4 regions of the Ensifer sp. 2TAB8 genome follow, and region 2 is predicted to be linked to each of the others. Evidence: riboswitches for the same ligand, from Rfam matches in the RefSeq annotation. Region 2 holds a riboswitch; each other region holds the start of a gene.
The links. Region 2 has a riboswitch for cobalamin ahead of cobU (bifunctional adenosylcobinamide kinase/adenosylcobinamide-phosphate guanylyltransferase). Riboswitches for the same ligand answer to the same signal wherever they lie in the genome.

Region 1 (5,867 bases), on a different contig from region 2:
ATCTATCGGCGCCATCACCTGCGCGATTTCCAGCTCGCGGCGAATCTCTTCCACGCCGCCATGCTGGAGCACGGCGCGATGGCCGGCAGCATTTCGACCCGCGACATGCGGCTCACCGGCCGCGAGACCGAGGTTTTGACCTGGGCCGCTGCCGGCAAGAGCTATTGGGAGATCGCAACGATTCTCGGCATTTCCGAGCGCACCGTGCGCTTTTTCATGACCAATGCGAGGCGCAAGCTCAATGTCGTGTCCAATACGCAGGCCGTTGCCCAGGCCGTCCGCCATGCGCTGATCCCCACCGTTTGACGCAGCTCGCGCCAAGCCCTCCAAAAAACCCCTCGAAATCTAGTGGGAAAAATCGCTGATTTAAACTGTCACTACCGACAGTTACGCGACCGCCGCCGGCCTGACAGCATCCGCCCATCCCCAAACAAGGATGGAGAAGAAGATGATCAGGATCCTGAACGGAAAGACCCGCGCACAGCACCCGCAGGCCGTCGACGATATGTTTCGGCTGCGCAAGCGCGTCTTTCACGATTTCCTAAAATGGGATGTGCAGACGGACGGCGAGTGGGAAATCGACAACTACGACAAGGCAAATCCGCTCTATGTGCTCTCCTATGCCCCCGACACCGGTCGCCTGCGTGGCGCGCTGCGGCTGCTGCCAACGCTCGGCCCCAACATGCTGGACGACACCTTCCCGATCCTGCTCGGCGACAACCCGGAAATCCGCAGCGCCTCGGTATGGGAATCGAGCCGCTTCTGCATCGAGCCGGAGATTTCGCAGGACCGCGCCTCGAATCAGGTCACCGTTGCAGCAGCCGAATTGATGTGCGGCGTCGGTGAACTCGGCCTTGCCTCCGGCATCAGCCATATCGTCACCGTTACCGACGTGTTCCTGGAGCGCATGTTCCGCCGCATGGGATGCCCCGGCGAGCGCATTGCCGAACCGCACCGCATCGGCTCGGTCTTTGCCGTTGCCGTCGCCTGGGAAGTGAATGAGAGCCTGCTCCAGCGTATGAAAGCGGTAGCCGCCATCGAAGGCACTGTTCTCGAACGTCCGATGTCGCTGGAAACCGCCCGCGCCGCTTGAGCGCTTGGCTCAGCCGGACCCGTTAACGCAAACCGCCGCTTGTCGTTGCACGATCACCGACAAGCTCTATGATGGAGGTGAAACAGGAAATGCCGCTGGCAGCCGCCCATATCAGAAGGCCGGCGTCGAGCGGTTGCAGGAAGAGACTTCGCCCGTGTTCCCGCGCTTGAAACACCTCGCTGCGGTGCTTGTGCCGTTTGCCCTGGTCGGTGCCGATCCTTCGCTGGCATCGACCGTGTGCGACCGGCTGAACACCCGTCTTGCGCAGCTGCCTGACATCGTCTCCAGCAATGCCGACGCCCGTGACTATGCGAGTGCGATCTCCCGCCAGAACATCGAACTGCGCAGGGCGAAGAACGACCGCCGCCGTGCTGCCTGTGGTGGCGGCAGCGTCGTCACCTTCGATGGCGGCAACCCGGATATCTGTGGCGAACTCGACGGCCTCATTGCCGAGATGGAAGACAATCTGCGCATGCTGAAATCGGAGCGCGAGCAGATTGTTGCCGGGGGCAGCCAGGACAGCCGTCGCCGCATCCTTGCCGCGCTGGAGATCAATGGCTGCTATGGCGACCGCGAAGAGTTCGCGAGCGTCGACCCCGAAGAGCCCGAATCGCACCGCAACATCATCGCCGATCTGCCGCCGGACGACGCCTACGGCCCGATGCTTGGCGAAGACGGCTATGCGCCGCAGGAACGCTACTACAGCGGCACGCTGCGGACCATGTGCGTGCGCACCTGCGACGGCGCCTTTTTCCCGATCTCCTCGGACGCCACGCCGGCCGATTTCCCGCGGGACGAACAGGCCTGCCGGGCGCGCTGCCCGGGTGCCGAAACCGAACTCTACTTACATGATATCAACACGGAAGAGAGCGACCAGATGGTCTCGGCCGTGACCGGCCGGCCCTATACCGAAATGCCGAATGCCTTCGCCTATCGCACCCGCGGTGTCCGCAAGCCCGGCATGTGCGGCTGCCAGATACCACAGACCGCCGCAACCTCACCGAAGACGACCGGCACCAGGATCGGTGACGACCAGTCGTCCATCGTCGTGATCGAAACCAAGAAGCCGGCGGAGACCACGACCGCCAAGGCACCGCCTGAGGAGCGGCCCTACGATCCGTCGAAGAGCAAGGTGCGCGTCGTCGGCCCGACCTTCCTGCCGCAACAGGAAACCTCGATCGACCTGAAGCACCCGAAGGGACCGGCCTATCAACCGGTCCAGAACTGATCCCGGAGCGCCATCTCAAAGCGCGTCGCGATCTTCAGATTCGCTCATTGCGCTTCAAGTTCTCGATATTTCGCATGTCGCTGTCGCAATACCGCTGCGCACTTTGGCGCAACGGGTTTCAGGAACGCTCGCTGCAGTTCCCCCAGCCTTCCTCGAACACGAGTTCTTCCAGCGGCAGACGCTGCCGCCATCCCTTCACCGCCAGCTCCGGCTGTTGGTAGAGGCGATCGACATAGCCGAGGCAGAGCCAGGCGACGATCTCGACATGACCAGGGATGCCGAGGATCGCCTTGATCTCCGCCTCGTGGAAGATGCTGACCCAGCCGACACCGACACCTTCGGCGCGCGCGGCAAGCCACAGGTTCTGCACGGCGCAAACCGTGGAATAGACATCCATCTGCGGATTATGGGTACGGCCGAGGACGACGGCGCCGCCGCGCGTGCGGTCACAGGTGACGCAGATGCTGAGCGGCGCCTTGCGAATGCCCTCGAGTTTCAGCGAACGGTACTTCGTCTGCTGTTCCGCCTCGAACATCAAGGCGGCCTCATCGTTGGCGCGGCGAAAGGCCTGCCAGACGCGCTCACGCGTTTCTTCCGCTCGCACCAGCACGAAGTTCCAGGGCTGCATGAAGCCGACAGACGGCGCGCTATGCGCAGCCGTAAGCAGGCGTTTCACCAGATCGTCGGGAAGAGGTTCTGCGAGAAATTCGTCGCGCACGTCGCGGCGTGTTTCGATGGCGCGGTAGACGGCCTCCCGCTCATTGCGCGCGAAGGCACCGGCAGCCGCAAGGCCGCCCTTCGGTTCAGTTAGCATCGTTCGATCCCCAACAATGCGCAACCTCCCGCCGTCCGCGCGGGGTTCGGTCTATCTTGCCAGGCCGGTCTTCTGACTCCGGTTCAACCGGCCGCCTCACCTTCCCAGACCGATTGAAGATCCAGTGGCAAATCCTTGAATCAATTCAAGGCACTTAGAGGCGACCGTCCCCGTCACAGCGTTGGGCACGTTCCGGAATGACGCCGGATTCCCGATTCTCCCGCTCGCGCGGGCACCTGACGCCGCCATAAGCGCATAGCGGCAACCGAAAGACAAGCGCCGCCTATAGCGGCGCCACCGGATGCGGCGAACCGTCATAGCCGCCCCAGACCGATTGATCGAAGCAGATCACCGATCCGGTCATTAGCCCCGATTCAGCCGAAGACAGATAGGCGCAGGCGCGTGCCACCTCTGCCGGGTCGACGAGCCGGCCGAACGGCTGGCTGGCAGCCGCCTTTTCGAGCCAGTCCACCGATGCACCGTGAAACTCGCGCTGGATCCGGTCCTCGCCTTCGGAAGCCATCCAGCCGATATTCAGGCCGTTGACCCGAATACGGTTTCGCAGGAGCGCATAGGCCGTGTTCTTGGTCAGCGTCTCCAGCGCCCCTTTCGACGAGCAATAGGCGGCGATGAAGGGCTGCCCGGCCATCGCCGACATGGAGCCGATATTGACGACCGTGCCTTCGGTTCGCTCGCGTCGCATCACCTTCACCGCCTCCTGCATCAGGAAGAACGGCGCTCGCACGTTGATCGCGAACATCCGGTCGAAAAGTTCGGGCGTCGTATCGAGGATCGTGCCGCGGTCAGTGATCGCGGCGGCATTGACCAGCGCATCGACCCGGCCGAACTCCGCATCACAAGCGGCAACGACCTTGCGGGCGTCCTCCACCTTTTCGAGATCGGCCTGGACATAAACCACCTTCGCGCCGCTGTCCTTGCCGATCTCCTCAGCCTTCGCCCGCCCCTTGGCCGCATTGCGTCCGCAGATGACGATGCCGGCAGCACCACGCTCGGCGAAGAGGCCGGCAATCGTTGCGCCCAACCCTTGCGTGCCACCGGTGACGATGGCGATCTTGCCTTCCAATTGTCCACTCATCGAATTCCTCCTCGAACATGATCGTGTCAAACAGCGACGGCTCCCGGGCGAAACGCACCGGGAGCCTTTCGAATGGGTAGTTGAACCGTCAGCTCAGCTTGCGCTTCGCCTGCGCGTCGAGCGCCGCGTGAAAGTCCTGCGAGCTCGTTCCTACGGCCAGCGCCTCGCGCATCAACTGTGCCTGGGTCTTCGGCGCCAGCCCGCCGAGCGGCGGATCACGGTCGAGATTAGTCGGGAAGGAGTAGCCTTCTGCACAGGATGCGATCGCATTGGCCGCTTCCGCTTCGGTCAGCTGGCCGTTGGCCAGCAACGCCTTCAGCGCCGGGTAGAGCGTTGCGCTCATCGTCAGCCGATCGACGGTCTCCATCGCCCGGCCAAAGGCGGAGGACACCTGCAGCAGGTTCGCCACGCGACGGATATCGGCGGAGCGGTTGTTGCCGGCTGCATGGAAGAGCGCCGGATTGAAGAAGACGACATCGCCCTTTTCGAGCGGGAGCTGCACGTGATGCTCGTCGAAATAGGCGCGGAACTCCGGCCGGTTGAGCGCCAGGTAGCCCGGCACATAGGTCTGGCTATAGGGCAGGAACAGCGTCGGTCCGCTCTCGAGCGGCATGTCGCAATGGGCAACCGCGCCTTGCAGCGTCAGCACCGGCGAGAGCTTGTGCACGTGCGCCGGGTACTGCTCGATCACCGCGGAGGTCTGGAAGCCGAGATGATAGTCCCGGTGCGCCGACTGCGCAGCACCACCCGGATTGACGCGGTTCACCTGCGCCGTCATCTGGTAGTTCGGCCCGAGCCAGGCTTCGCTGACGAGTGCGATGATGGTATTGCCGTAATAGGCGGCAAAATTCTCCGGTGCCTTGAGGCAGTGCTTCTCCAGCGAGTTCCAGATGCGATCGTTGGCGCCGGGCTTGGCAAAGTGATCGCCGCCGCCGCTGTTGCTGCGATGCTGTTCCTCGATGATCTCGTCGAAGACGGTGCTCGCGACATCGATCGCGGCGGTATCGGCAAAGGCGCGCTTGAAGACCGCCACACCCGGGCCGGTCGCCAGCGCCTCGCAGATCTCCGCAAGCGCCGCGCGCCGCGTCTCGGCATTTTCGCAGGCGGCAATCAGATCGGCGCTGTTGTAGATCAGCACGTTCTTGTCGCAGCCCGAAGCATAGGGATAGTCCGCCGGATTGGTTCGGCGCTCCACTTCCGCCCGGAACGCCTCGATGTCGCAGGTCTCTTCGGTGAGCCACACGCGCTCGATCCGCTCCCACGCACTGTTGTCCGTCTTCATCCCGTTTCCTCCCCTGGAACATCTCGATGAACATGACTATAGGCGGCGGCAAAACATGATATAGAGCAAGAATCCATCAAAAATCCATCAGGAGATCAATGGCGATGGCCCATCCGTTTCTGGTCAAGGACATCGCCTTTCAGGCAGGTCTCAGCACAGCGACGGTCGATCGCGTGCTCAACGAGCGCCCCGGCGTCCGCCGCCAGACCGTCGCCCGCGTTCGCGCTGCCATCGAGGAACTGGAAAAGCAGCAGGCCGGACTCGACATTCAGGGCCGCAAGTTCGCGATCGATATCGTCATGGAGGCGCCAGAGCGCTTCACCGACGCGGTGCGGCGGGCCTTCGAAAGCGAAG
Region 2 (5,867 bases):
AGATCGCGCGCCATCAGCCCCTGCGGTGACGTCTCCCACTGCGCCCGCGACGAGCCGGAGAAGATCACCTGCAGGACAGGCGCGCCGGTCGATTCCAGCACGGTCGGCTGACGATCGGCACCGGGCGACGAGACCGCAAAACCGGTGGCATTCATCACCACATCGGGTGCTGCCTCTAAGAAGATCGCCTGCAGCGTGCCGACGGAAACCGCATCCTTGAGGCTCGAAACGAAGACGGGCAGCGCGCGGACGCCTTGTTTCGCCAAAGCATCAATCAGCGCCTCGACCGGCCGTGTCTCGCCACTCTGGACGAGCGCGCGATAGAAGCAGATGGCGATTGTGGGTTGGACTTCCACCCTGTCCGTCTTGTCGGCACCAACGCCGGCGACGACCTGCACCCATTCCGAAACCCCGATCACGCCCCGACCCGGCCACCAGATGCCGGCTTTCAGCAGCGGCTTGGCCGGCTGCGGCTTCTCGGCACCGGTGACCAGCGCCGCGGCATAGTCGAGAAACAGCCCGGCATTATCGGCGCCACCTTCGGTGAAATAGGCCCAGAGGCGCTGGCGGTCGTCGGCCGCAACGGTGGAGAAAGGCTCCAGCCCCGGATCCGGCTTGTCGTCGCCGGGCAGCACCGCGATCTCGAAACGGTGGGTGACGGCAGCGGCATGCAGGGCTTCCAGCAGATAGCGGAAATAGCTGGCGCCACCGAGCGGCCGGACGACGATCAGCTTCGCATGGCGCGCCGTGCGCTCGACGTAAGTGTCGACCGACATCGGGTGCATCAGGCTCATGAGGCTGGCGATGCGCAGGCTCAAGCCTCCGTCGCGGCGGCCATGGGCGGCGGCGATCGAGGAAAGCTCGGTGTCGGCGGCCGACAGGAACAGGATGTCGGCCGGCGTTTGCCCGAGGTCGATTGCCTCGTTGCCGTCGGCGATCGTTCCTTTCTGGGCGAGAAGCAGATGCATTCGTCTTGTCCGTTCGGGCAATTCCGAACGGAAACGCTTGAAGCGGTTTCCGTCCGGAATTGCATTATTTCAATGCGTTAGATCATTTCATTCAACGAGTGATCAGACGAGCGCAGCAATCGCGGCACGAACCGCCGCCTCGTCCATGTCGTGCAGGCCGATGACGACAAGGCGCGTGCCACGCTTTTCGCCGGCAGCCCAGGCACGATCATAATACTGGTCGATGCGGGCGCCGACCGCCTGGATCAGGAGACGCATCGGCTTGCCGGGCACGTCGGCAAAGCCCTTGAGGCGCAGAACGTCGTGCTCGGCAATCACGCCCTTCAGGCGATCGATGAAGGCCGAGGGATCGGCGATCGAACCGAGCTCGACGACAAAACTGTCGAACTCGTCGTGGTCGTGCTCCTCGCCCGCCTCATGCTCCATTTCATGATGCGACTTGCGGTTGGCGATATCGCTTTCCGTACCGACACCGAGGCCAAGCAGGATGGCAGCGGCGACTTCGCCGTTCTTCGCCTCGATCATGGCCGGCTTGCGGCTGGTGCGCGAAGACACCTCGTCGCGCACGGCCTTGAGGCCGGAGGCGTCGATCAGGTCGGTCTTGTTGAGAACGATGAGATCGGCAGCGGTCAACTGGTCCTCGAACAGTTCCTCGATCGGGCTTTCATGGTCGAGATTGTCGTCCTCGACGCGCAGCGCATCAACCTTGTCATGATCGTCGGCAAAGCGGCCGGCGGCAACGGCAGCGCTGTCGACCACGGTGACGACGCCGTCGACGGTCACTTCGCTGCGGATATCCGGCCAGTTGAAGGCGGCGATCAGCGGCTGCGGCAAGGCGAGGCCCGAGGTTTCGATGATGATATGGTCAGGACGGTTTTCGCGCTCGAGCAGCTTGGTCATGGTCGGGATGAAATCGTCGGCAACGGTGCAGCAGATGCAGCCATTGGTGAGCTCGATGATGTCGTCCTCGGTGCAGGCCTCGGCGCCGCAGCCCTTCAGCACGTCGCCATCGACGCCGAGATCGCCGAACTCGTTGATGATCAGCGCGATGCGCTTGCCGTCGGCGTTCTGCAGCAGATTGCGGATCATCGTCGTCTTGCCGGCGCCAAGGAAGCCGGTGATGACGGTCGCCGGGATCTTGCCCTGGTTGGCTCTCGCAGTGGTCATGGATCAACCCTTCATTTTCAGCGGCAAACCGGCCGCGACAAAGTAAACTTCAGCGGATTTCTCCGCAACGATCTGGTGAAGCCGGCCGGCATGGTCGCGAAACTCGCGGGCCATGCGGTTCTCGGGCACGATGCCGAGGCCGACCTCGTTGGAAACAAAGATGAGGCGCGCCCGCGCCTCAGGCAGGTACGTAGCAAGCGCGGCGAACTCCGCCGTCATGTCGCGCTCTTCCAGCATGAGATTGGTGACCCATAACGTCAGGCAGTCGATCAGGACCACATGGCCCGGGTTATCGATGCGCCTGAGGGTACCCAGGAGATCAAGCGGCTCCTCATGCGTCGTCCAGCCTTCGCCGCGGCGTGTCCTGTGATGATCGATCCGCTCGCGCATTTCATCGTCCCAGGCCCGTCCCGTGGCGACATAATGCATGGTGAGGCCGGACGCTTCGACAAGCCTCTCGGAAAAGCTGGATTTGCCGGAGCGGGCGCCGCCAAGGACCAGGACCGGTCCGGCACTGTAAGTGCTCATCGCCGCCGCCTCAGAACACCCGCCTCAGCGGCGGGTGGCAAAAGCCGTTCGACGCGCCGGCGGCGCGTTCGGGAAAGCATCTGAAAGCCAAAACAACCTCCGTGATGGCGTTGGGGACCAACAGTCCCCTCGGGCGGAATGCCCATGCCGGATGGCAGGTCTCCTGGCTCACGGCGTCACGGGCCCGCATCGCCTCGCCCATAAGTGCGAGGTTCCGATGTCAGGACCCGAGCGGCCCGCCTCACCTTCCCGGCGTCTTTCCGGTGCCACAGCGAACCTTTGCGCGTCGTTTCCGACCCGCGGCGCTGCGGGGAACATCGTGAAAGGCGGACGATTCGTAGAAGAAGAGGCGTCCAACCCGGCTGATCACGATGCCACGCCAGTGGCTTTTCCGGCTCGACCCCGACCTGCCTCGGTTGCCCCATGCAACCGGCTGACAGCCCGATATCGAACCCGATGGCGAACCCTGACCGTTCTACAGTCGCGGGGTCGGCTGCGATAAGGATGCCCGATTTGGGTCCATCCGTCACATTCCCAATTATTCCCCCCGATCGCCACGATGAGGGGGAACCATCCAACACCTGATGATTAGGAAGCGGCCGACCCAAAGTCAATCGACGCTTGCGACACCTCCCCGGCTTGGTTGCGCCGCGCGACGATTTGTCGAGCAACAGGCAGACGGCCGCAGCCAGCCAGACACGGCGAAATGGATTGCTCGTCCGCCTTCGCCCGAGGCCCTCGCCCTCTCACTCTCACCTTGCGCCAAAGCGCTATCAGAATGTGCCAATGTGGCATCAGGCTCTGGCGCACCTTTGTTCCCGAGCGCAGAAAAGAGGAGAACGATGAACTCGAATTTGCAGGCGACCATGTCAAACCGCCTTTATCCCGTGGCGAGATCCATCACCCAGGTGGCCAAGCTGCTGAAGATCTCCGCCGAACAGGCGGTGCGCCGGGCCGGGCTGCCGCGAGATATTCTTCGCAACGAAGGCAAGGGCCTGACACCAGCGCAGGTGTTCGCCCTCTGGCGCGCCATCGAGATCGAAGCTGACCGGCCCGACCTGCCGCTCTATCTGAGCAAGCTCTTTGCCCACGCACCGTTCACACCGGCCATGTTTTCCTTCTCCTGTTCGCCGGACGTGCGCATCGGGTTCAAGCGCCTGTCAGTGTTCAAGCCGCTGATGGGACCGATGAAGCTGGAAGTGTCCGAGGACGACCGATTTCTGCATATCGAGATCGGCACGGTGGACCCTAAAATTCCGGCCCCGCCGCAACTGGTCTGGTTCGAGGCGCTCTACCTTCTGGAATCGGCCCGCTGCTACACCGCCGAGTTCATCCGGCCTGCGCGGCTCCATCTGCCGGCATTGCCCAACCTCGGCAAGGACGTGCTCGAGTTCCTTGGCTGTGAACCGGAGCTTGACGGCGGAGCGCGCCTCTCCTTGCGCAGAGAAGATGCCGATCTGCCGCTGATCACCGAAAACGAGGAATCCTGGCCGGAGTTCGAGAAAAACCTGCGCCGCGAAATGGAGGCGCATGAAACCGATACGCCGATCGTGCAGCGGGCGAAGCGCGTTTTGCATGACATGCTGCCGTCGGGCGAAGCCAGTATCGAGGCTATGTGCAGGCGGCTCGCCATGTCGAAGCGCACCCTGCAACGGCAACTGAAGGAGGAAGGTGAAACCTTTCAGACGGTGCTGGCATCGACCCGCGCGGAGCTGGCGATGCATTATCTCGGCGAAGACGGGCTGAACGTCGAGGAAATCTCCTATCTGCTGGCCTACCGAGAGCCGAATTCCTTCTATCGCGCCTTCCAGGGCTGGACCGGCATGACGCCCGCCGAGGCGCGGGGAACGGTGACGCACTGAGAAAGACCGCCACGTCTGCACCGGGAGATAGCGGTTTGGCGTGTTCCGATAGTTGATTGGCACGAAGCGATTTTGAAGAAATCCAGGCGATACGCCAGATTGATCTCCGACGAACGACGGGCATGACGCCCGCAAGGATTGGAGAAGATCATGGCAATCGCACGGAAAACCGCTCTCGTCACCGGCGCCTCCTCGGGCATGGGCAAGGTCATCGCAAAGCAGCTGATCAAGGACGGTCTGACCGTCATCGTTGCCGCCCGCCGGGTGGAGCAGATGGACGATCTGAGAGCGCTCGGCGCACATCCCATCGCGCTGGATGTCGCGGACGAGGCCAGCCGAAAATCCGCGGTCGCCGAGATCACCCAGCAATTCGGTGGCGTTGACGTACTGGTCAACAATGCCGGTTTCGGACTTTACGGCTCGGTCGAAGACGTACCTCTCAGCGAGGCCCGCTATCAGTTCGACGTGAACCTCTTCGGCGCGGCCGCACTGATCCAGGATCTGGTGCCCTACATGCGCGAGAAGCGCGCGGGCAAGATCATCAACATCACCTCGATGGGCGGCAAGATCTACACGCCGCTCGGTGCCTGGTATCACGCGTCGAAACACGCGCTGGAAGGCCTGTCGGACTGCCTTCGCCTGGAACTGCAACAGTTCGGCATCGAAGTCGTGGTCGTTGAGCCCGGCGTCATCCAGACCGCATTCGCCAACGTGATGGAAGGCCCGATGATGAAGTTCTCGGGCAACACCGCCTACGGCACGATGGCGAAGAACGTCTCCAAGGCCACCACCGACAGCTACGAGCACGGCGGCGGCTCCTCCCCGCAGGTCATCGCGGACGTGGTTTCCAAGGCCGTGAAGGCCCGCAAACCGAAGACCCGCTATGCCGCCGGCAAATTCGCCAACATGATGATCAACATCCGCAAATGGTTCGGCGACCGTGCGTTCGACCGCATGATCCTGTGGACCGTGCGCTGATTGGCGGGAAACCGCGCCAGCCCCAGCAAGAATGGCGCGACCGCCCTATACCCGCTGCAACACGCTGAACTGAAAGGCCTGGGTCGAGTTCCACGGGGTCCGGTGCTGGTGTTCCATGTGCTCGACCAGCCGGAAGCACGGCCCGATCACATAGGCGAGTGCGGCGGGGTCATAGCGCACCACTGGCAGGCCGCTGCAGCGCTCCGGGCCATCGGGCGCGAAAGTGGCGATGATGGCGTGCCCGCCGGGCACGACGGCCGCCGTCAGCCGCTCGATATAGGCCGCCCGGTCGTCGGGATCGGTGAGGAAGTGAAAGGCGGCGCGATCATGCCAGATATCGTAGCTGCGATCCGGCTTCCACGCG
Region 3 (5,867 bases), on a different contig from region 2:
AATGAAGAGGTCGCGCAGGTCGTAGCCGGTATTATCCTTCTTCAGCCGGCGCAGACCATCCCAGATCTCGCCGGTTGGCAGGACGACTTCGAGGCCGAGGCAAAGCTGGCGCATGTTGCCATAGGCGAGCACGGCGGTGCCGCCGGCATTGGTGGAGAGATTGCCGCCGATCCGGGCGGAGCCTTCCGATCCGAGCGACAGCGGGAACAGGCGATTGTGATCGTCCGCCGCCTTCTGGATGTCTGCGAGAATGCAGCCGGCATCCGCAACGATCACGTTGCCGACCGGATCGATGTCGCGAATCCGGTTCAGCCGTTCGAGCGAAAGCACGATGTCCGCCTTGCCTTCCCGGGGGATCTGCCCGGCGACGTGGCCGGTGTTACCGCCCTGCGGCACGATCGCCGTGCGGGTCGCGCTGGCGAGTTTCATGATACGTGAGACCTCGTCGACCGAGCCGGGACGCAGCACCATCGGCGTCGTGCCGCGATAAAGCCCCCGGGATTCGACAAGATAGCGCGCCTTGTCCGCTTCCGCGATAAGTGCATTGGCGCTGCCGACGATCTCGACGAAGGAGGCGATGAGTTCGGGAGAGGGAAGCGTCGTCATGGGTCAGCCTTCGCATTGCGCTTGCGCGCGCTATCGGATCGGTCGATCTGAAGACGCGATCCTCGGTTGGTATCGCCTGCGATCATAACCGCAATCGCAGCCGCTCGCTGAGGGTGGGTGCGGAGGCGATGCCGCCCGCAATCTTACCCTCGTGGTGCCGCCGCCCGTTGCAGCCGGTCGATGATCGCTTCTCCCAATCCTTCCGAAGGGATCGGGCCGAAGGCGATCGTCTGAGCGCCGCTGGCGTCGGCCCGCTTCATATAGTCGAAAAGATTGGCGGCCGCTTCGCGCAGATTTCCGGTCGGGCTGAGATCGAGAACGACAGCCGCCTGTTCTTCGCCGAGGACCCGGCCGCCGCCGAAACGGATCAGGGCCTCGCCCGCCCGCACATCGGTGGCTTCCAGCCTGACGGCAGCACCCGGCGCATAATGCGAGGCCAGCATCCCTGGAGCCTCGATCGTCGCACCCGCGGTTTCCGCCCTGATCACCGGGCGGTCGAGCAGGCGCTCGATCTCGGCGGCATCGAGGCCACCCGGCCGGAGAAGCCGGATCTCGTCGCCATCGACCTTGATGATCGTTGACTCGAGCCCGATTTGCGCCGGACCGGCATCGAGGATCAGTTTCAGCTTTTCTCCGAGATCGGCATCGACATGGTCCGCACTGGTCGGGCTGATCTTGCCCGAGGTATTGGCACTCGGTGCGGCCAGAGGTCGTCCGAAGCGGGCGATCACCCGGCGCGAAAAGCCGTCGGGCATGCGAATGCCAAGCGTGTCCAGGCCGGCCGAGGCGAGGGCGTGCACGGTACTCTTGGGCCGCTGCGGCAGGATCAGCGTCAGGGGGCCGGGCCAGAACGCTTCCGCCAGGCGTCGGGACAGGGGATCGAAGCGCACATGGGCCTCGGCCATTGCCATGTCGGAAACATGCGAGATCAGCGGATTGAAGCGCGGCCGGCCTTTCATCTCGTAGATGCGGCTGATCGCATCGGGATTGGTGGCATCGGCGGCAAGGCCGTAGACGGTTTCGGTCGGGATGGCGACCGGTTCGCCCTCGGCGAGAACGGCGCAGGCGCGATCGATCGCGCGGTCCGGTTCCTTATCCGTGTCGATGATCTCTGCCATGCCGTTTCCTTTCCGACGCTTCCTTAACGGACGCGCCGGGAAAACAGAACGATTTTCTTTGCAGGGAGCGGGCTGCTGGCTCAGAGGCTGCGAATGATCCGGCGCAGTGCGTCGTCACGGGCACCCAGCATCAGCACGTTCTTGAGAGCGACCTTTGGGTTGTCGGTGCGGAAGAGAAGCCCGTTGTCGCGGACGTTGCGATTGATGACCATCTGTCCGTCTTCGGCGTTCGGTTCGATCGCGACGGCAAAGTACATGCGGGAATAGCCGGCCCGGATGCGGTCGAAGAAATGCGTCTCGTCACCAAGGTCGCTGAAAAAATTGGCGAAATAGAACGACCAGGTGATGTCCTTGGAAGGTGTGACCGCCGTCCGCGCGGCCGTCACGTGGCAATAGCCGAGGTGCGGCTTGCCAACGAGCGTGCGGTGGAAGATGAGCTTGGGAAACTGGATCGAGGCATGAAAGCCGTTGATCCGCCTGTGCGTCGTGTCCCCGGCGGTCGAAAGCTTCTTGCCGGTTCGGTCAGCGACTTCCTCATAGCTCAGGTAGCGTCGCTCGCTCGGCATCCATTGCCGGCGGTTGATCCGGCCGGTGCGCAGAAACTCGGTGTGAACTGCCGTCTTCGGCATGATCGCCGGCGGCTTCTCGGCCGCTGCGTCGTAATATCTGAGCTTTGCCATGATTGTCAGCGCGCCATCTGCCTGCCGGACATCTTCGTCCGCCGGCGAGACTAGCGGCTTATGGTTAATGAAGAATTTCCTTTCGCTAGCGGGACATGGCCCCTGACATCAATGGGAATGTCGCAAACGGGCGAAATCTTCCCGCGCCTGCGCCATATCGGTCGCAAAAGACGGCATATGCCTATTTTTTGATCTATCTATATGTTTATAAAGTGAAAAAGTTTCGTATCCGCTTGCGGACGACGGTTTCAGACGTGTCGTCATTCTGGAATTCGATGTCGCTATCCGGCGCCTGCCAAGACGGTTTCCGCGATTACATATCCTTACTCAGGGTGTCGTCTTCCAGAAGGGAAGGCGAAGAATTGGGAAGCCGGTCAAATCCCGGCGCTGCCCCCGCAACGGTGGTGGAGCGAAAGCCTCGGCGAAGGCCACTGGACGGTTCGTCCGGGAAGGCGCCGGGCTGGTCCGCAAGGACGGCTCCTGAGCCCGGAAACCAGCCTTGACACACATAACCGTAACGGGTTGCGGCGGGCAGCCGGATCGGAGCCGAGAACGTGTGGGCGCATGCCCGTGCGGGTTCCTGTCCTGCCTCTCCGAAACATGGCGCATGAGGACAGGACATGGATACCAAGACCGATATGCTTCGCAAGCTGAAGGGCCGGCGTGACGGCTACAGCCTCGATCGGGCCTTCTACATCGACCCCGACTACTACCGGCAGGATCTGGAAAACATCTGGTACAAGGACTGGTTGTTCATCGGCCATGACTGCGAAATTCCGCGAGCCGGCAACTACTTCACTGTCCAGGTCGGCGACTATCCGGTTGTTGTTACCCGCGATCGCCAGGGCACGATCCGTGCGCTGCACAATTCCTGCCGGCATCGCGGTTCCCGCGTCTGCACGCAAGCAAAGGGCTCCTCGGCAAAGCTCGTCTGTCCCTATCACCAGTGGACCTACGAACTCGACGGCTCGCTGCTCTTCGCACGCCAGATGGGCGAGGATTTCGACAAGGCGGCCCACAGCCTGAAGCCGATCCATTGCGAAACGGTCGGCGGCTACATCTTCATCAACCTGTCGGAGACGCCGGCCGATTTTGCGGCCTTCCGCGAACTCGCCACGCCCTATCTCGCGCCGCACCGGCTGGGAGAGACCAAGGTCGCCTTCGAAAGCACGATCATCGAAAAGGGCAACTGGAAGCTCGTCTGGGAAAACAATCGCGAGTGCTATCACTGCGCCGCCAATCATCCGGAGCTCTGCCGCACCTATCCGGAGGCGCCGACTGCGACCGGGGTACAGGGCGCCAAGGATGATCCGGTGATTGCCGCCCATTGGGCGAAGTGCGAGGCCGAGGGCCTGCCGAGCGAATTCCGGATGTCGCCGACCGGCCAGTTCCGCGCCGCGCGCATGCCGCTGGTCGACAATGCCGAAAGCTACACCATGTCCGGTGCGGCCGCCGTTAAAAGGGCGCTGTCGGCCGATGTCGGGCAGAAGCAGATCGGCACGCTTCTGATGTTCCATTACCCCACCACCTGGAACCATGTGCTTTCCGACCATGCCATCACCTTCCGTGTTCTGCCGCTCGGGCCGGAACTCACGCAGGTGACGACCAAATGGCTGGTCAACAAGGACGCGGTCGAGGGCGTCGACTATACGCTCGATGACCTGACCCATGTCTGGACCGAGACCAACGACCAGGATCGCCAGATCGTAGAAGAAAACGCCTTCGGCATCCGCTCGCCGGCCTATGAACCAGGCCCCTATTCACCGGACCATGAAGGCGGCGTGATGCAGTTTGTCGAATGGTACTGCAAGTTTATGGAGCAGCGCCTTGCAGGCGATGCGGCTCCGCTGTCAAAGGTCGCCTGACATGCAGATGGCATCCTCCTTCCACCATTTCGACGAGCTGCATGTCTGGATCGACCGGCAGCAGATGCTCGAATGCACCTCGGCGGTCGTTGAAACCGCCGATGTCATGACCTTCACCTTTCGCGCCGAAAAGCCGGCCTGGTTTCGCTACCTGCCCGGCCAGTTCGTCACCCTGGAACTGCCGGTCGCCGACGAACCGGTCATGCGCACCTATACGCTGTCGTCCACACCATCGAGGCCGTTGTCGATTGCGGTGACGGTCAAGGCACAGGCCGACAGCATCGGCACGCGCTGGATGTTCGACCATCTGAAGCCTGGCGTGAAACTGAGAGCCTTCGGGCCGCTCGGCGACTTCAGCTTCGTCCGCCATCCCGGTGAAAAGTACCTGTTTATCTCCGCGGGGTCCGGCATCACGCCGATGATGTCGATGACACGCTGGATGGCGGATTGCGTACCGGAGACGGACGTCACCTTCATCTCCTGCGCGCGCCGGCCGGACGACCTCCTGTTCCGTTCCGAGCTGGAGGTGCTGGCGACGCAGATGTCCGGGTTGAGCCTCGGCTTTATCGTCGAGGGCCACGAAGCGCGCCACGGCTGGCACGGGCTGCGCGGCCGCATCGATGGCGCCAAGCTGCCGCTGCTTGCGCCGGATTTCATGGAGCGCACCGTCTTCTGCTGCGGTCCGGAACCGTTCATGCGCGGCGTGCGCGAGATGCTGAAGGCGGCAGGCTTCGACATGGGCCGCTACCACGAGGAGAGCTTCCAGCCTGCGGCCGCACCGGCGGCGGAGGAGATCGCTGTGCGCGCCGGCGTGGTGGGCGACAGCGAGGTCGCTGCCGCCAAGGTCGCTTTCACCATGAGCGGCAAGGAGGTCGAGGCGAAGCCAGGTCAGACGATCCTGCAGACGGCGCGTGCCAATGGTGTGCGGATCGGTGCTGCCTGCGAGGGCGGCATCTGCGGCACCTGCCGGGTGATGAAGGTCGCGGGTGACGTCGAGATGAACCACAATGGCGGCATTCTCGATGACGAGATCGACGAGGGTTACATCCTCGCCTGCTGCTCGCGGCCCCTGGGGGATGTCCAGATCGAAGCCTAAAGGATCAGGGCGTGTTGCAGGGCGGCGGCTGGACGGTCGCGGGCCCTGCGCCGCCGGTAGCGGCCGATGGCTTGGAGCATCCGCCCTGTGCGGCGTCATCGGCTGCGACGGCTACCTGCATGGCGCGTTCGTGGCGAGCGAAGTCGATGGAGCCGGTCACCAGCATGTCGACGCCGCTGCCGGCCCCGCTTGAGGCACCGGCACGGCTGATGAGCAGCGGCTCGCTAAACGTTGCGGTCGCCCGTGCAAACGCGTGCGCGCCCGTTCCCTGCTCGGCTTGGGCGATAATGGTAAGCGGCAACGGCTTTTCAGCCAGCAATGCGCCCTGCGCCCAGATCGCCTTTAGCGCCTGCGGCGACATCGCCGCGACGTTCACGTCGATGTCGTCGAGAGTTCCGGGCACGCGGTAGGGACAGCGCCGCTTGCCGCAATTGATGCCGGAGGAAAACTGCCACAGCGCGTAGCTGTCCCAATTGCCCATCGGGAAGACCTGGCGGATATC
Region 4 (5,867 bases), on a different contig from region 2:
GCCGCCATGCGCGCGACACTGCGGCCACCGATGACGATCTCGCCGGCATCAGCGTGATCGAGGCCTGCGACAATGCGCAGAAGCGTGCTCTTGCCGCAGCCGGACGGGCCGACAAGGGCGATGAACTCACCGGCCTCAGCCTCCAAGCTGACGCCCTTCAGGATTGCGTTGCCGCCATAGGACTTGGTGATACCCTTTAGCGAAAGCACACTCATTGCGCCGCCTCCACTCGGACCTTCTTCTTCGCCGCTTGCGGATCGACGATCGGATCGAGCACATGGCTCGTCAGCCCCGGTACCGCGACGATCTCGCTCGTGACGCCGGCGTCGGTCAATTCGTGCACGACCACGCCGACCAGCCGCTCTCCCGGCATCGGCCGCTCCAGCGTGTCGATGATGAAGGAGGTCGGCGGCGCCCAGACGAGCGACGTCCCGGCATATTCGCCGGTCCAGGCCCAGTGCAGGTGGCCGCTTGCATGCAGCGCCACGTCGGAACCCTCGATCAGATCGAAGAGGCGCTGGCGCTGGTGGGGGCGAACGCTCCAGTATCCGGTGTCGCCTTCATCTGGCGCGTCGACGAAGAGCGGCTTGTGGGCGAAGATCGCCACTTGGCGCCCGCCGCGGCTCCGCAACTGCGCCTCAAGCCAGGCGAACTGCGTTTCTTCTTCCTCATCTTCGAAGCCGAGGAGCAGGCTGTTGAGCCCGATCAGCCGCCAGCCCGCGTGATCGGAGACCCAGTAATCCGGTCCGGCGAGGTGGCGCCAACGGGCAAGCCGTACCGGATCCACCGGCTGGTGCGAGCCTGGCAGATGGCCGACATCGTGATTGCCGGGCACGATCAGCATCGGCATCGACAGCTGACCGATCAGGTTGAGCGAAAAGGTGATGTCGTCTTCGTGGTCAGCGCCGTCGATGGTCACATCACCGGTGTGAATGACGAGATCAGGCGCCACCGCCTCGATCCAGGCGCGAAGTGGCTCCCAATTGTCGTTGAAATGGCTCTTCGCCGGGCTGAGATGGGTGTCGCTGATCTGGACGATCTTCATGGAAACGGCCTCCGACGATGGCTTCAAGGCAAGCGCTTCGGAGAGTTGTCATCTCCCCTCCGGCTGCGGTTGGCCGCAGTCTTTAGGGAGCTGCCATGTCAGTTTGGTAACAGCCGTTCTCAGCTGATTTTCAGATTTTCCATGAAAGTTTCACCTTCGCCCGAGAGCGCCAACCGAGAGTGGTTGCAGCGAAACAACCTGCAAGGGAAATCGTCACGGGGGTTTAGACCGAAACAGGCCCCTGCTCTCCCATCACGGACGAAAGAAGCGCATTCGACGCATCCGCCTCGGCGATGATCCAGTCGCGAAACGCCTGAATCTTCTTCTGCGGCCGACTGCTTTGCGGATAGACCAGCCAGTAGGCACGGCCGTCGCGAACCACATGGTCGAACGGCCTGATCAATCGGCCGCTCCTAAGTTCGTCCATCAGAAAGGTCGAAACGGCAATGGCGATGCCATGGTCGTTGAGTGTCGTGGTGACATCCATCGCCTGGACGTCGAAGATCAGCTCGGTACCGTTGCTTGCCGGCGGCTCCACCCCCGTCTCGATCATCCATCGCCGCCACCAGCTGGCATTGCCGAAGCGCCGCACGCGCAGCACGTCGGAGGGATGCCTGAGCTGGTGCTTTTCCCGGAAAGAAGGGGTGCAGACCGGCATGTAATCGATCGGGAAAAGCGGAAACACGTCGTTGCCGGGCCAGTCGCCATTGCCGCTACGCACGACAAGATCGATTGCATCACGCTTGAAGTCGATCAGCTCAGTCGACATGTGCACCCGAATGCTGATGTTCGGATGGGCCGTCTGGAAGGAGGCGAGCCTGGAGCGAGAAATCGCTTTGCGCGAAGCGGCAAAATTCCTCACTTTTTTCGCGAACACAACAGCAAAAACAAAGAGGATAGCAATGCTTAGCGCGCTGCGATCAACGATCCTTCATGTCCTGAAGCGGGCCGGGAACGTGCTCAGCCCAACCATCGCCATCGATACCTTCAGCGAGTTCCAGCTGAGGGATATCGGCCTGACGCGGGACCACGAGAACATTCGGGCGCGCGTCGGCGACGTTGCCGATCCGTGGCACTGGCCGAAGGACGACAACGCACAAAAGCCGCAGCCCTCACCGACGCGGGACTGCGTTGACATGCCGCGCGTGGCGCGGGCTTCGCCTCGCGCCCAGCCCGGAGAGAACAAAGACGTCAGCATGTCGCTCTGCGACTGAAGCGGTAACAATTCTCAGCTGTCGCAATCTGCCACCTGCCAGCCGCCGGATCGAATGAGCAGAAATTCGCTCCGGCGCTTCCTGGAATATCGTACCCTCCGCAAATGATGGACAAAGGCGCGAGCGCGCGGCATCGAAGCCGAGAGCGTCCCGCCAACGGGCTTTGCAGCGCCCCTTCATTTACGCCCTGTTATCCACATGGCGAAAGAAATCACCTCCCCACCCGGGCCGGAGGCACCTCACACCTATTGACGCGGATATGCGATCAACTACTATATGTAGTGTTCGAGGTTCTTCCGATTCGCAAGGATTGGGAGCTAAGACGGGAATACGGTGCGCCGGCGGGTTTCCGCCCGGCTATGCCGCAGCTGCCCCCGCAACTGTAGACGGCGAGCGACTGTCCGGAATTGGACCACTGAGGCATGAGGCCTCGGGAAGGTCGGGATGGAAGCTTTGACCCGTGAGCCAGGAGACCTGCCTCGAGCAACAAACGTCCACGGGCGGGGTGTCCGGAGGGGTTGAGTGCGTGGCAGGATGAGCCTGCCCGATCGTCTCGACATCTCCCCGGCAGCCTGTCGAAAGCTTCGGGGTGAAGTCATGTCAGTTTCTTCCAGTTCAGATCCACCTTCTGCGGACGGGTGCGCATTGTTGCGCGCCTGATCGAAAGGCCGCGCCCTGAAAGCCCGCACCCGCGGAAATCCTGAGCGCCCGACAAGAACGAGCCGGCCCGGTTGCGTAACCGACCTGGGGCCAGCTTACCGGCGTCAACTCCGGTCGAGGCGACCGGGGAACGATGTTTTGTGCCCTATCGCCAAGCCTGCGGTTCGCGTTCGCGCGACCCGACGACTTTTTGCGCCCATTTGCGAGACCCTCACGAGGAACCCATGTCGATCACCGTCTACAGCAAGCCCGCCTGCGTCCAATGCACCGCCACCACCCGCGCACTCGACCGCCAGGGCACCGATTACCGCCTCATCGATATCTCCGAGGATTCCGATGCGTTCGCGCTCGTGCAGGGTCTCGGCTACCGCCAGGTCCCGGTCGTCGTCGCCGGCGAGCGCCATTGGGCCGGCTTCCGCCCGGACATGATCAGTGCACTTGCTTGAGGGCTAGCGATGGGGCTGATCGTCTATTTTTCCAGCCGCTCGGAAAACACCCATCGTTTCGTCGAAAAGCTCGGCCTTCGCGCAACCCGCATACCGCTCAACGAAGGTAAGGGTTCGCTTACGGTTACGGAGCCCTATGTGCTCGTCGTGCCCACCTATTGCGGCGACGACGGCCGGGGCGCCGTGCCGAAACAGGTGATCCGCTTCCTGAACGATGCGGGCAACCGCTCCCACATCCGCGGCGTGATTGCCGCGGGCAATAGCAATTTCGGAGCGACCTACGGGATCGCCGGCGACGTGATCTCGGCCAAGTGCCAGGTGCCCTACCTCTACCGGTTCGAACTGCTCGGAACCGAAGAGGACGTCGCCAATGTCAAAAACGGGATGGAAAGATTTTGGACGTCTCAACACTCGAACGCCCCCTGAAGGCGACGGAACCGGCGCTGGACTACCATGCGCTCAACGCGATGCTGAACCTCTATGACGAAGAGGGGCGGATCCAGCTCGACAAGGACCGGCAGGCGGCGAAGCAATACTTCCTCCAGCACGTCAACCAGAACACCGTGTTCTTCCATAACCTTCGCGAGAAGCTCGATTATCTGGTGACCGAGGGCTACTACGAGCAAGAGGTTCTCGACCAGTATTCCTTCAACTTCGTGCGCGATCTCTACGACCACGCCTATTCGAAGAAGTTCCGCTTCCCGACGTTCCTTGGCGCGTTCAAATACTACACGTCCTATACGCTGAAGACCTTCGACGGAAAGCGTTACCTGGAGCGCTACGAGGACCGCGTCTGCATGGTGGCTATGACGCTGGCGCGCGGCGATGAAGAGCTTGCCCGCGACCTCGTCGACGAGATCATTTCCGGCCGCTTCCAGCCGGCAACACCGACCTTCCTCAATGCCGGCAAGAAGAGCCGCGGCGAACTCGTCTCCTGCTTTTTGCTCAGGATCGAGGACAACATGGAGAGCATCGGCCGCGCGATCAATTCGGCGCTGCAGCTTTCCAAGCGCGGCGGCGGCGTGGCGCTGTCGCTCACCAACATCCGTGAGATGGGCGCGCCGATCAAGCAGATCGAGAACCAGTCCTCCGGCGTCATCCCGGTCATGAAGCTTTTGGAGGACTCGTTCTCCTACGCCAACCAGCTTGGCGCGCGCCAGGGCGCAGGTGCTGTCTATCTCCATGCCCACCACCCCGACATCATGCGCTTCCTCGATACCAAGCGCGAAAACGCCGACGAGAAGATCCGCATCAAGACGCTGTCGCTCGGCGTCGTCATCCCGGACATCACCTTCGAGCTCGCCCGCAACAACGAGGACATGTACCTGTTCTCGCCCTATGACGTGGAGCGCGTCTACGGCGTGCCGCTCACCGAGATCTCGGTGACGGAAAAATATCGCGAGATGGTCGAGGATGCCCGCATCCGCAAGCGGAAGATCAAGGCGCGCGAATTCTTCCAGATCATCGCAGAGATCCAGTTCGAAAGCGGCTATCCGTACATCATGTTCGAGGACACGGTGAACCGGGCAAACCCGATCGCCGGGCGTATCACCATGAGCAACCTCTGCTCGGAGATCCTGCAGGTGAACGAGCCGAGCGAATTCAACGACGACCTCTCCTACGCCAAGATGGGCAAGGACATTTCCTGCAACCTCGGTTCGCTGAACATCGCAGCAGCGATGGACTCGGCCGATTTCGGCAAGACCATCGAGACCTCTATCCGGGCACTCACCGCCGTCTCCGAGATGAGCCACATCTCGTCCGTGCCCTCGATCGAAAAGGGCAATGACGACAGTCACGCGATCGGCCTCGGTCAGATGAACCTGCACGGCTATCTCGCCCGCGAGCGCATCTATTACGGCTCCGAGGAAGGCATCGATTTCACCAATATCTATTTCTACACGGTGACCTATCATGCCATCCGCGCGTCGAACCGGCTGGCGGTGGAGAAGGGCAAGAGCTTCGCCGGCTTCGAGAACTCGAAATACGCCTCCGGCGACTATTTCGACAAATACACCGAGGCCGAGTGGCTGCCGGCGACCGAAAAGGTGAAGGCACTATTCGAGGAAGCCGGCATCGCGATCCCGACGCAGGAAGACTGGCTGGAACTGAAACGGGCGGTGATCGAGGGCGGCCTCTACAACCAGAACCTTCAGGCCGTGCCGCCGACGGGCTCAATCTCCTACATCAACCACTCGACTTCCTCTATCCACCCGATCGTGTCGAAGATCGAGATCCGCAAGGAAGGCAAGATCGGCCGCGTCTATTACCCCGCAGCCTTCATGACCAACGACAATCTCGACTATTACCAGGACGCCTACGAGATCGGGCCGGAAAAGATCATCGACACCTACGCGGCGGCCACCCAGCACGTCGACCAGGGCCTGTCGCTGACGCTGTTCTTCCGCGACACGGCGACGACCCGCGACATCAACCGCGCTCAGATCCACGCCTGGAAGAAGGGCATCAAGACCATCTACTACATCCGCCTTCGGCAGATGG

Region 1: linked by a shared signal. The riboswitch ahead of bluB (5,6-dimethylbenzimidazole synthase) and the one ahead of cobU (bifunctional adenosylcobinamide kinase/adenosylcobinamide-phosphate guanylyltransferase) in region 2 are both predicted to bind cobalamin.
Region 3: linked by a shared signal. The riboswitch ahead of AB4Z53_RS01355 (aromatic ring-hydroxylating oxygenase subunit alpha) and the one ahead of cobU (bifunctional adenosylcobinamide kinase/adenosylcobinamide-phosphate guanylyltransferase) in region 2 are both predicted to bind cobalamin.
Region 4: linked by a shared signal. The riboswitch ahead of nrdH (glutaredoxin-like protein NrdH) and the one ahead of cobU (bifunctional adenosylcobinamide kinase/adenosylcobinamide-phosphate guanylyltransferase) in region 2 are both predicted to bind cobalamin.

What each region holds. Positions count from the first base shown of each region.
Region 1 covers NZ_JBFRGB010000007.1:10,996-16,862, reverse strand. The annotation lists gene AB4Z53_RS13825 (helix-turn-helix transcriptional regulator) at 1-306, shown strand, start outside; gene AB4Z53_RS13820 (acyl-homoserine-lactone synthase) at 449-1,093, shown strand; gene AB4Z53_RS13815 (DUF2865 domain-containing protein) at 1,248-2,321, shown strand; gene bluB (5,6-dimethylbenzimidazole synthase) at 2,440-3,135, opposite strand; cobalamin riboswitch at 3,181-3,390, opposite strand; gene AB4Z53_RS13805 (SDR family oxidoreductase) at 3,419-4,231, opposite strand; gene AB4Z53_RS13800 (phytanoyl-CoA dioxygenase family protein) at 4,320-5,513, opposite strand; gene AB4Z53_RS13795 (LacI family DNA-binding transcriptional regulator) at 5,618-5,867, shown strand, end outside.
Region 2 covers NZ_JBFRGB010000010.1:81,681-87,547, reverse strand. The annotation lists gene cobN (cobaltochelatase subunit CobN) at 1-968, opposite strand, end outside; gene cobW (cobalamin biosynthesis protein CobW) at 1,071-2,135, opposite strand; gene cobU (bifunctional adenosylcobinamide kinase/adenosylcobinamide-phosphate guanylyltransferase) at 2,139-2,663, opposite strand; cobalamin riboswitch at 3,105-3,253, opposite strand; gene AB4Z53_RS17850 (AraC family transcriptional regulator) at 3,572-4,525, shown strand; gene AB4Z53_RS17845 (oxidoreductase) at 4,676-5,503, shown strand; gene AB4Z53_RS17840 (class I SAM-dependent methyltransferase) at 5,549-5,867, opposite strand, start outside.
Region 3 covers NZ_JBFRGB010000001.1:254,485-260,351, reverse strand. The annotation lists gene AB4Z53_RS01370 (FAD-binding oxidoreductase) at 1-606, opposite strand, end outside; gene AB4Z53_RS01365 (L-threonylcarbamoyladenylate synthase) at 750-1,724, opposite strand; gene AB4Z53_RS01360 (DUF6656 family protein) at 1,805-2,404, opposite strand; cobalamin riboswitch at 2,718-2,920, shown strand; gene AB4Z53_RS01355 (aromatic ring-hydroxylating oxygenase subunit alpha) at 3,025-4,269, shown strand; gene AB4Z53_RS01350 (hybrid-cluster NAD(P)-dependent oxidoreductase) at 4,271-5,365, shown strand; gene AB4Z53_RS01345 (glycoside hydrolase family 25 protein) at 5,370-5,867, opposite strand, start outside.
Region 4 covers NZ_JBFRGB010000005.1:194,634-200,500, forward strand. The annotation lists gene AB4Z53_RS11830 (ABC transporter ATP-binding protein) at 1-215, opposite strand, end outside; gene AB4Z53_RS11835 (metallophosphoesterase family protein) at 212-1,045, opposite strand; gene AB4Z53_RS11840 (LysR substrate-binding domain-containing protein) at 1,269-1,814, opposite strand; gene AB4Z53_RS11845 (hypothetical protein) at 1,825-2,259, shown strand; cobalamin riboswitch at 2,531-2,755, shown strand; gene nrdH (glutaredoxin-like protein NrdH) at 3,144-3,365, shown strand; gene nrdI (class Ib ribonucleoside-diphosphate reductase assembly flavoprotein NrdI) at 3,375-3,791, shown strand; gene nrdE (class 1b ribonucleoside-diphosphate reductase subunit alpha) at 3,761-5,867, shown strand, end outside.